DNA from 2 places in the Rhodococcus sp. NPDC003318 genome. Region 1 is predicted to be linked to the other one. Evidence: riboswitches for the same ligand, from Rfam matches in the RefSeq annotation. Region 1 holds a riboswitch; the other holds the start of a gene.
The links. A riboswitch is a leader RNA that binds a small molecule or an ion and turns the genes downstream of it on or off. The one in region 1 is predicted to bind S-adenosylmethionine.
Positions count from the first base shown of each region.

Region 1 (3,203 bases):
ATCAGCGCACGACTGTCCGAGGGCAGATCCGACCAGCGGGCGACACGTCGCAGGGGCTGGTCGTTGTCCGGGTTGACAGTGGCCAGCCAGGGGATGAACGCCGCCTTCAGCCGCTCGAGCTGCCGCGCCCGTTCGTCGGGGTCGCGGGCGAGCAGTGCGTCGATCTCGGTCTGCACGACCTGCCGCATCCCGCCCATCGCCTCGTATTCGGCCACGGTGAGGTCGCCGTCTCCCCCGTAGTCCCGGTAGAGCCGCGACAGGGTCAGTGCCAGCAGCGGCAGGGTGTCCGCACCGTGGGTGGACTCGTCGAGCAGCCGGTCGACCAGTTCCGGCTCGACGGTGAGCGGCCGGCCGGCCTCGGTCGCCCTGTCGGCGGGCCCGACGACGACCTCCTTGAACTGGGTCGGGGGCATCGGTTTGAGGTCGTCGAACACGACCGACCCGAGCGCCGCCAGTTCGGGGGCCGTCTGCAGCGGCTCGTAGCAGTCCGAGCGAATCGCGAAGACCACGAGCATCGGCAGCGCCGCGCCGGTGCCGGTGCCGGTGTCCAGCAGTCGCGCGAGCAGGGCGAGGAGTTGCGCTGCCTCCGGACCTGATTCCGCGCCGAAGAACTCCTCGGCCTGATCCACGGGCAGCACGAGCGTCGGCGGCGGCATCCCGACCGGAACGTCGACCAGCCTGCCGAGCGCCGCGTCCTGCGCCTCGTGCAGCCACTGCGCGAGCCGCTCGCCCTCGTCGAGGCAGGCCGCCTTGATCTCACCCAACGTCGGCCGGGTCAGGCCGAGCCGGGTGCGCAGCGCGTGGACCGCGTCCGCGAGTCCGCCGTCACCGGTCAGTGGTCGTCGCCCGGGCCGGACGACGTCGAGCGGTAGGAAATGCCGGTCGTCACGAGCGAGTCGCGGCAACAGGCCCGCTCGGAGGAACGACGACTTCCCGGCCCCCGACGGGCCGAGGATCACGAAGAGGGTGTCGGCGCCCGAGGTGCGCATGCCGCGGAGCGCTCCGAGACTGCGCACGAGTTGCGCGTCCCGGCCGAAGTACACGGCCGCATCGACCTCGTCGAGCGGCTCCCACCCGCGATAGGGCGCCCGGCCCGGGTCGCCCGGCGGCGGCCACGGGAAGCCACCCGCACCGACCCCGGCCCGCACCAGCCCGTCGTAGAGCCGCTCCAGCCCCTCGGTCAGGAACACGACGGGTTCCGGTTCGCCGGCGATCGTGATCGCGGTGGTCGGCCCCTCCCCGAACAGGTCGCAACGCTGCCACTCCGCGGTGATCTCGCGTCCGACGCGTGGTTCCAGTCGCGCGCAGAAGATCGGCTTGTTCAGGTTCTCCGAGGTCCGGTACTCGGCCTGGCATTCGCGGGAGTCGTCCCAGTGCCGGGAGAGCAGGCAGATCACTGCTTCACAGCGCGCGTTGGCCCGCGTCAGCGCGTCCTTCCAGCGCACGCCGACGGGGATGCCGGTGTGACGGTCCAGGTCGAGGAAGATCTCGTCCGCCAGTCCGGGGTCCTTCTCGACCAGCCAGTGTTTGAGCGCGATCGCCTGCCGGTTGTCACGGCTGGAATGACTGAGGAACACGCGCGACATTGCGGATCACCACTGGGCACTCGGGAACGGGTCGCTGTCAGTCCACGGTGACGCGTCCGGGTTGCCGCGTCACGAGTAGTCCGCTACCCGGAAATCGGCAGCGCCCTCCGGCGCAGCAGTTCGGGTCGAGTCCCGGCTGTCGACGACGCCACCCGAGCCGCTAAGATCCCTGGCAGGTCATGAGTGCCAGCGCCAAGCCCCGGCTCGCTGGTCGGCAACCCTCCATCCGCGGTGGGGTGCCCCGGGTGATGACCTGGTCCTCCGGGCAGTCGGAGGACAAGCGCGGGTCCGCTGGGACGGACCCACAACCGGGCCACGACCCACCGGAGGTTCACCATGTGTTGTTGTCGCAGATAGGCCCCAGCAGCCCCGGGCGCCGCTGCGCCCTCTCCCCCGCATTCCTGGAGTAGAGACAACCCATGAGCGAGAACATTCCTGTCGATCCGACCGTCAACTGGACCTTCGAGACCAAGCAGATCCACGCCGGCCAGACGTCGGACGCCACCACCAAGGCGCGTGCACTGCCGATCTACCAGACGACGTCGTACACCTTCGACAACACCGATCACGCCGCCGCGCTGTTCGGTCTCGCCGAGCCCGGCAACATCTACACCCGCATCATGAACCCGACGCAGGACGCGGTCGAGCAGCGGATCACCGCGCTCGAGGGTGGCGTGGCGTCGCTGCTGCTGTCGTCCGGTCAGGCGGCGTCGACGTTCGCGCTCCTGAACATCGCGAGCGCGGGCTCCCACGTGGTGTCGAGCCCGAGCCTGTACGGCGGCACCTACAACCTCTTCCACTACAGCCTGCCGAAGCTGGGCATCGAGGTGTCGTTCGTCGACGACCCGGACGATCTCGAGCAGTGGCGCGCCGCCGTCCGCCCGAACACCGTCGCGTTCTACGGCGAATCGATCTCCAATCCCCGCAACGACGTCCTCGACATCCCCGGCATCTCCGAGGTGGCCCACGCGGCCGGGATCCCGCTGATCGTCGACAACACCGTCGCCACCCCGTACCTGCTCCGCCCGCTCGAGCACGGCGCGGACATCGTGGTGCACTCGGCGACGAAGTACCTCGGCGGCCACGGCACCGCGATCGCCGGTGTCATCGTCGACGGCGGCACCTTCGACTGGACGCAGGGCAGGCACCCCGGCTTCACCACCCCGGACCCCAGCTACCACGGCGTGGTGTTCGCGGACCTCGGTGCGCCGGCGTACGCGCTCAAGGCGCGTGTTCAGCTGCTGCGCGACCTCGGGTCGGCGGTGTCCCCGTTCAACGCGTTCCTGATCAGCCAGGGCATCGAGACGCTGAGCCTGCGGGTGGAGCGGCACGTGCAGAACGCGCAGCGGGTCGCGGAGTTCCTGCAGGGCCGGGACGAGGTCACCTCGGTCGCCTACGCCGGTCTGCCCAGCTCCCCCTGGTACGAGCGGGCTCAGAAGCTCGCCCCGAAGGGCGCGGGCGCGATCGTCGCGTTCGAGCTGGCCGGGGGCATCGAGGCGGGCAAGAAGTTCGTCGACGCGCTCACCCTGCACAGCCACGTCGCTAACATCGGGGACGTGCGTTCGCTCGTCATCCACCCGGCTTCCACCACCCACGCGCAGCTGACCCCCGAGGAGC
Region 1 is NZ_JBIAOU010000004.1:266,462-269,664, reverse strand. Features, by position in the region: gene ACFYVR_RS10695 (TIR domain-containing protein) at 1-1,586, opposite strand, end outside; SAM riboswitch class IV at 1,762-1,875, shown strand; gene ACFYVR_RS10690 (bifunctional o-acetylhomoserine/o-acetylserine sulfhydrylase) at 2,006-3,203, shown strand, end outside.

Region 2 (3,203 bases), on a different contig from region 1:
GCTGCCGTCGTCGAGGATGCGGGCGGCGTGCCGGGCGTCGTCGATCAGGCCGACCGCGCCGACCGGGACCCCGGCGCCGGATCGGATCCGCTGCGCGAGCGGCACCTGGTAGCCCGGTTCGAGCGGAATGTCCGCGGGCAGCAGGCCGCCGCTGGACACGTCGATCAGGTCGACGCCGAGCGGAACGATCCGCTCGGCGATCGCGACGATGTCGGAGGGGGTCAGTCCGCCGTCGAGCCAGTCGGTCGCGGAGAAACGGACCGACAGCGGCTTGCTCGCGGGCCACCACACCCGGACCGCCTCGACGATCGACGCGAGCAGCCGGACGCGTCCCTCGGCGGACCCACCGTAGATGTCGGTGCGGGGATTGCTCAGTGGGGACAGGAACGAGTGGATGAGGAAACCGTGCGCGGCCTGGATCTCGAGCAGGTCGAACCCGGCCTGGTCGGCTCGGCGAGCGGACTCGCCGAATGCGCCCACGATTCCGGCGATCTCGCCGGTGGTCAGTGCGCGGGGCGCCGCGAGTCCGGGGAAGGGCGACGCGTCCGGGCCGACCCCCGGCCAGCCGCCGTCGGCTTCGGGGATACTGCCCTGCGCGGCGTCCCAGGGCCGGTGGATGGATGCCTTGCGTCCCGCGTGGGTGAGTTGGATGCCGGCGCGGGTGCCGCGGCCGTGGACGAATTCGACGATCCGGGACCACGCGCGGGTGTGCTCGTCGTTCCACAGCCCGGTGTCCTGCGGGCTGATCCGCCCGTTCGGCGTCACCGCGGTGGCCTCGGCGACGACCAGCCCGAACCCGCCGGCTGCTCGTGCACCCAGGTGGGTGAGGTGCCAGTCGCCGGGGACGCCGTCGACCGCCGAGTACTGACACATCGGAGAAAGCCAGATGCGGTTCGTGAAGGTGACGTCACGCAGGGTCAACGGTTCGAACAGGTGTCGTGCGGATCGGGTTGTGTCGACCGTGGATTCGACCCGGATGGTCATGTGTGGCGCCTCGCGGTGGGGTACGGGGAAGGGGCGGCCCGGCTGCGCGCGGTGCTCCGAGCGGCGCGGGCATGGATCACCCGAGCCTAGTGACCACTGCGGCACCCGGGGGAAGGGTTCCGATCGTGATGAAGGAAAGGGTGGGTCGCGGGCGGTGCGGGCACTAACGTCGGCGACGACCATCCAGAGCGACCGAGAGACCCGGCTCGATGACGTCGCAGCAACCCCCTGCCCAAGCGGGTGCGGGTGCTACCGCCGGGAACGATGGAGGAGTGTGCGTGACCGCTGAAGGCTTCGTGACCGCGTGGGCGCGGTTGCATGTCGACCTGTGTCGCGTTTCCGCCGGCCTCTGTCGGCGCTGACCGGTCCAGGCCACAGGCCGGGCCATTTCCTTTCGCCCCCCTCTTCTTTTGTCGGCACCGGCAGCACCAGTGGTGCTGCCGGTGCCATGTCGAGATCATGGAGCCCCGGTGTTCTTTTCGTCTACTTCCTCCGCGTCGCGGCGCCGCGCAGCGCTCGCGGCCGTCGCGTCCGCGACCCTGGCCGCCGGACTGGCCGCCTGCGGCTCGGAGGGCACGTCCGACACGTCGTCGGAGGCCGGCACTCCGCAGGCCGGCGGCACCCTGCGTTACGGCCTGTCCCAGGCCCCGACGTGCGCGGACCCGGCCCAGTCCGGTTCCAACCAGACCATTTACGTGGCACGGCAGATCGTGGACTCGCTCACCGACCAGGATCCCGAGACCGGTGAACTGAAGCCGTGGCTCGCCGAGAGCTGGGATGTCAACGCCGACGCCACGTCGTTCACGTTCCACCTCCGCGACGGGGTGACGTTCAGTGACGGCACCGCCTTCACCGCCGACTCCGTGAAGAAGAACTTCGACGCCGTCCTGACCACCCTGACCCCGGCGAAGGCCGCGCTCGCCGGCAGCTACCTGTCCGGCTACACCGGCACCACCGTCATCGACCCGCGCACCGTGCAGATCGGGTTCTCGGCACCGAATTCCCAGTTCCTGCAAGCCACCTCCACCCTCCAGCTCGGATTCCTCTCCGACAAGGACGTCGTGAAGTCCGCGGAGCAGCGGTGCGCGGGCGACCTCGCCGGCACCGGCCCGTTCGTCTACGAGAGCTACGTCCAGGACAAGTCGGCGACCCTCGTCAAACGCGCCGGCTACGCGTGGGGCTCCGACGTGTTCGCGCACGACGGCGAGGCCTACCTCGACAGGATCGAATTCACCATCGTCCCCGAATCCGGTGTCCGCAGCGGTTCTCTCGCGTCCGGTCAGCTGGACGCGGTCTCCGACGCGCTGCCGCAGGACGCACCGCAGATCGAGGGTGCAGGCGGCCGTATCCTCACCACACCGAACCCCGGCATTCCGTTCGGATTCCAGCCCAACGTCGCACGCGGCGTCCTCGCCGACCCGGCCGTGCGCGCCGCGGTGATCCCGGCGATCAACAGGCAGGAGCTGGTCGACACGGTGCTCGGCCCCGACTTCCGGCCCGCCACCGGGACGCTCGCGTCCCGCACCCCCGACTACACCCCGCTCGCGGACGTCACCTACGACCCGGACGCCGCGAAGAAGATCCTCGACGACGCCGGTTGGGTGCCGGGTCCGGACGGCATCCGGACCAAGGCCGGTCAGCCACTGAGCTTCACCGTCACCTTCAGTGCCGTGTTCGCCGGCAACCAGGCGATTCTCGAACTCGTCCAGCAGGAACTGCGGGAGGTCGGTGTCGACCTGAAACTCGCGCTCGTGTCGAACGCCGAGTTCACGGCCCGGATGTCGGACAAGAACTACGACGCCGTGTACTACAACAGCACTCGGGCCGACGGTGACATCCTGCGGACCTCGTTCGGGATCGACGGGCGCAACCTGAACAACCGTGGTCCGATCCCGGATCTGGACAAGGCGCTCGCCGACCAGCTGCGGACGACGGATCCCGCTGCGCGCGGTGCGCTGCTAGACCAGGCTCAGAACCTCATTCTGGACAACGGCCTGTTCCTGCCGACGGTGGAGCTCTCCCAGGCCATCGGCGCCGCGAGCTCCGTGCAGGACTTGAAGTTCGAGGCGTCGGCTCGTCTGCAGTTCTTCGACACCTGGCTCAGCGAGTAACCGATGACTCGTTACCTCGGATCGCGCATCCTGCAGGCGCTCGGCGTGCTGTGGGCGGCGTTCACTATCTCGTTCGTCGTCCTGTTCCTGCTGCCGTCCGATCCGGTC
Region 2 is NZ_JBIAOU010000003.1:144,066-147,268, forward strand. Features, by position in the region: gene ACFYVR_RS08050 (NADH:flavin oxidoreductase/NADH oxidase) at 1-984, opposite strand, end outside; SAM riboswitch class I at 1,161-1,255, shown strand; gene ACFYVR_RS08055 (putative leader peptide) at 1,281-1,346, shown strand; gene ACFYVR_RS08060 (ABC transporter substrate-binding protein) at 1,455-3,095, shown strand; gene ACFYVR_RS08065 (ABC transporter permease) at 3,099-3,203, shown strand, end outside.
Region 2: another riboswitch for S-adenosylmethionine. It lies ahead of ACFYVR_RS08055 (putative leader peptide); the one in region 1 lies ahead of ACFYVR_RS10690 (bifunctional o-acetylhomoserine/o-acetylserine sulfhydrylase).